Regions from separate parts of the Rhizobacter sp. P2_G4 genome, predicted to be linked through region 1. Evidence: predicted binding sites of a transcription regulator. Region 1 holds the regulator's gene; the other holds the start of a gene.

Region 1 (2,396 bases):
CGCTCATGTTCCCGTTCGGCCTGATGGGGGCCATCACCCTTACCTGGACCACGCCGTTCGCCGTGCCACTCACCGTGCTGCTGCTGTCTTTCATGATGGGGCTGCAGAACGCCGTCGCGTCGAAGACCTCGCGCGGCAGCACCCGCACCACCCACATGACCGGCAACATCACCGACCTCGGCATGGAGCTCGGCAAGATGCTCTACTGGAAMAGCCATGCCAACGCCGCCACGCCATCCGCCGTGCGGCATAACCGCCTTCGCATGCAGACGGTCGGCGGGCTGGTCGCGATGTTCGTGCTCGGCGGGCTCGTCGGCGCCTTCGGCTTCAAGTACGTCGGCTTCGTCTTCGTGATTCCGCTGGCGGCGTTGCTGATGGGTCTGTCGATCCCGCCGCTGCTCCGAGACATCCAGCGCTCGAGCGAACTTCAGCAGCTGCTCAACGCATTCCGCACGCGGCTGCGCGGCCGCTGACTCCTCTCCGCCAAGCGCGGACACAGCGGTTTCGTCCTTGATCTGGCGCAAACCCGGGCAGTGAACCGGCCACAACAATTCCGTGGTCGGCCGATCCGTGCCGCAAACACCGCCTCACCATGACGCCGATCAAGTCCACCTCAGTGCCAGCTGCCTGCTCGACCTGCAACCTCAGGGAGCTGTGCCTGCCTGTCGGCTTCTCGGCACCCGACCTGGAACGGCTGGACGGCCTGGTCACCCAGCGCCGCAGCGTGCCACGCGGCGAGGCGCTCTTTCGCAGCGGCGACAGCTTCGAAGCCATGTATGCCGTGCGCACAGGCTTCTTTAAGACCCGCGTGATGTCCGAAGACGGCCGTGAGCAGGTCACCGGGTTTCAGATGGCGGGCGAGCTGCTGGGGCTGGACGGCATCTGCGACAACACCCACGCCTGTGATGCCGTTGCACTCGAGGACTCGCAGGTCTGCGTGATCTCGTATGGAAAACTGGAAGAGCTCTCACGCGAATTCACCGAGCTGCAGCGCCAGTTCCACCGCATCATGAGCCGCGAGATCGTGCGCGACCACACGGTGATGCTGCTGCTGGGCGGCATGCGCGCCGAAGAACGCGTGGCCGCCTTCCTGCTCAACCTGACGCAGCGCCTGCAGGCGCGCGGGTTCTCGCATTCGTCGCTGGTGCTGCGCATGACGCGCGAAGAGATCGGCACTTACCTGGGCCTGCGCCTCGAAACCGTGAGCCGCTGCTTCTCCAAGTTCCAGACCGATGGCGTATTACAGGTCAAGGACCGGCAGATCCAGGTCCTGGACCACGCAGCGCTTCAGCGGTTCGCCGGCGAAGGCGCTGCAACTGTCGAACTCTGAACGACTCAGACGCTGAGAGTCTCCTGTCGGGCAAAGCTCGGCAACGGCGAAGCATCTCAAGACACACCTCAGTGGCTGCGTGCATAGCTCCCCGGCGGTTGACCCACATGCCGGCTGAACGCCGTACTGAAGGTGCTTGCGGAGCTGTAACCCACTCGCTCGGCAACATCGGCGAGCGAGTGTTCGTTGCGCCGGATTAGGCTCTTCGCCAGGGCCATGCGCCAGGCAAGCAGGTACTCCATCGGCGGGATGCCGACGGTGCGGTTGAAGCGATTGAAGAACGCCGAGCGTGAGAGGGCAGACTCTTTCGCAAGTTGCTCGATCGTCCACGATCGCGATGGGTGCTCGTGCATCTGCCGTATGGCCACCGCGAGGCGCGCATCGGCCAAGCCACGCAAGAGACCCGGCGAGGCCGCTGCACCGGTCGTCGAGCGAAGCGCTTCGATGAGAAGAACCTCGACGAGGCGCGCGAGCACGAGGTCACGCCCGGAACGTTGTTCACGCGCCTCTTCTCCGACCAGCTGCACCATCACTGCAAGCCGCCTCTCGCCGCGGATGTGCACCAGCTGAGGCAACAAGGAAACAATCAGCGCGGCATCGGGCGAACCGAAGACGAAGTAGCCGCCCAGCAGCCGGACGTCCGGTGGACCACTCTGCGTGCCGTGGCGCAATTCTTCCGTGGGCGACTGCGAAAGCGTCGGGTCCATCTTCTTCGGCTTTGCGGGCTCGAAGCCCGACATCGTGAAACCCGGAGTCGCCGGCATCAGCACGAAATCGCCCGCTTCCAGCGTGAGCGGTTCGTGCCCGTCGACCATCAAGCGGCAAGAGCCTTCAAGAACTGCGCAGAAGCTCGGCCGGCCGAACTCGGAGTAACGAACGGCCCACTTACCGGCGCCGCTGATGCCTTTGGAAAGCACGGTGCCGGGCTCCAGGAGCGAGATGACTTCAGAGAGGGGGTCGACCATGACGATACTTTCGCAAATCAATTGTGGACTCTGAATTGTATTCAGTCCTGTTTTCGCGGGCTATCGTTCATCCACTCCACAACCGACACAAAGGACTCTCA
Region 2 (2,396 bases), on a different contig from region 1:
GCGCTTTCCGGTGCCGCCGACCGCGTGACCTGCGCCGGTCAGGGACGGTGCTCGTCGGCGTAGGGCAGAAGCGCCTTGGCTGCTTCGATCCGCAAGGCCAGCACCACGGTCTCATCGTTCATGACTTGCAGCAAGAAGCGCTTTGCTTCCAGGGAACCCACCGAGGCCGCTGGCCGATCCGGCATGCGATCGGCATCAATGCTTGTCGTCTCGCGCGCGACGCCCGTTGGCTGAGGCGGTGCTGGCCTGAGTGACTCCAACGCAGCCTCGAAGGCGGCCGGCTTGATGCTTTCCAGCCGGCTCAGCAAGTCGGCCTGGCCATCGTTGCTGGGCGGGATGTCGAGCCAGGGTGTGTCGGCGAAGACCGGCGCGAGGTCCGGCGCCACGAACGCGGACCAGTTGCCGGTCTGCTCGTGCTCGGCGGGCACGAGGTGCGCGTGAAGCGCTTGGTGCGGGGCTGAGGCATCCACGGCGGGCATCAGGCGCAGACGCTTCGCTGCGATGTCCGCAAGAAAGCGCAGGCGCAAAGACTCCAGGAACGCATGGGCTTGCGCGATGGCGATCGGGTCCGAGAGCGAGAACCAGAGCTGAAGGCCGTCCGTCCCCGAGACGGCGATGGCCGGGGCCGGCAGTTCCAGATCGGCCTGAACCCCGCGCCACACCTTCGACAGCACGTCCCAACTCGCTGGCCGCGCGACCTCCAGCACCATGGCGCGCACGCTGCCCTCGGGATCGATCAGGCCAAGTGTCTCGGCGTCGGGGACCGCGTGGGGAAGATACAGGCGACTCAACTCGGATTGCAGACGATTCATGGCAGTGCAAAAGTGGCCGAATGGAGGCAGGCAACTCTACGTCACGGCAGGAAGCGGAGGTTCAGCTGCGGCACCTCCCCACTTCAGAGTCAGGCCGAAGCTGCGCCAGCTCACCGGCCCTTGATGTACCGCATGCGGTTCATTGCACGGCTCTTGATGCACCGCAATAAATGACGCGCCCCGCCGAGATGAAATTCCTGTCGAGGAACCCTCCTCTTCTCGACAGGAAAGCAGATCATGCAAACAACAAGATTCAAGTGCGCCGCTCTGGCACTGGCACTGGCACTGGCAATGGCAATGGCGGGCAGCGTGGCGTTGCCTGCGGTGGCAAAGGCCGCCGATGGCCCGTGGCTGGTGCGCCTGCGCGCGGTCAACCTCGACAGCGCTGACAAAGATTCGACCGGCCTGGACCTCACGATGAACAGCAAGGTCATCCCTGAGATCGACATCTCGTACTTCTTCACGCCCGAGATCGCCGCCGAGCTGGTGTTGACCTACCCGCAGAAGCAGACGCTGCACTCCGGCGTGACCGGCACCGACGTGGGCAGCTTCAAGCACCTGCCGCCCACGCTGACCGCTCAGTACCACTTCACCAGCCTGGGCGCCTTCAAGCCCTACCTGGGTGGCGGCGTGAACTACACGCACATCTCCAACGTCGACTTCAGCCCGGTCGCATCACTGAACGTAGGCCTCGACAAGAGCAGCTTCGGACTGGCCGTGCAGGCCGGCTTCGACTACGAGATCAGCAAGAACCTGTACCTCAACTTCGATGTGAAGAAGGTTCAGATTCGTACCGACGTGACCTCCAACAGCACCAAGGTCGGCGAGTTCAAGATCGACCCGCTGCTGGTGGGCGTGGGCATCGGCCGCCGCTTCTGAGCAACCGCCCCGCAGCGTGCGTTGAACACAGTGAGCGCATGTAGGAAATTTTCGTCGCCACCGACGTGAAGGCACGCGGCATGTGAACATCGCGCCGCAACCAAGAACGATGGAGACGACATGCAGACCCCAACCGCACCGCGCCTGGTGCATGTGTTGTGCTGGCTCGGTGCGCCGGCCGCCGTGCTGGCCCAGTCCACAGACTCACCTTCGCCCGCACCGGCGGCCACGCTGCCGCCGGTGGTGGTGACCGCCACGCGCACCGAGACACCGGCCTTCGACGTGCCTGCGGCGATCAGCCGCGTGGATGGCGAGGATGTGCGCAACGGCCGCGCGCAAGTCAACATCTCCGAAAGCCTGGGCTCGGTGCCTGGCCTGCTCGCGCGCGACCGGCAGAACTACGCGCAGGACGTGCAGATCTCCGTGCGCGGCTTCGGCGCGCGTTCGACCTTCGGCATCCGCGGCGTGCGGCTGTATGTGGACGGCATCCCGGCCACGCTGCCCGACGGGCAGGGTCAGATCTCCAACGTGGAGCTGGGCTCGGTCGGCCGCATCGAGGTGCTGCGCGGGCCGTTCTCGGCGCTGTACGGCAACTCGTCGGGCGGTGTGATCCAGGTCTTCACCGAAGACGGCCAGGGCGCGCCGCGTCTCGGCTTCGAGGTGGCCGGAGGCAGCGACGGTCTGCTGCGCATCGCCACGCAAGCC

The links. The regulator FNR, encoded in region 1, switches genes on or off when oxygen is low (the NO sensors DNR and NnrR bind a similar motif). The targets are predictions, from matches to a motif close to TTGATNNNNATCAA.
Region 2: the regulator FNR is predicted to act here: its motif matches at 966-979, upstream of AC1DYS_RS26560 (OmpW/AlkL family protein).

The regions. Positions count from the first base shown of each region.
Region 1 covers NZ_JBFUFG010000002.1:768,840-771,235, reverse strand. Annotated here, with positions in the region: gene AC1DYS_RS10080 (YoaK family protein) at 1-473, shown strand, start outside; gene fnr (fumarate/nitrate reduction transcriptional regulator Fnr) at 593-1,330, shown strand; gene AC1DYS_RS10070 (AraC family transcriptional regulator) at 1,399-2,295, opposite strand; gene AC1DYS_RS10065 (SDR family oxidoreductase) at 2,396-2,396, shown strand, end outside.
Region 2 covers NZ_JBFUFG010000010.1:171,048-173,443, forward strand. Annotated here, with positions in the region: gene AC1DYS_RS26550 (sensor histidine kinase) at 1-28, shown strand, start outside; gene AC1DYS_RS26555 (hypothetical protein) at 39-812, opposite strand; gene AC1DYS_RS26560 (OmpW/AlkL family protein) at 1,050-1,691, shown strand; gene AC1DYS_RS26565 (TonB-dependent receptor family protein) at 1,812-2,396, shown strand, end outside.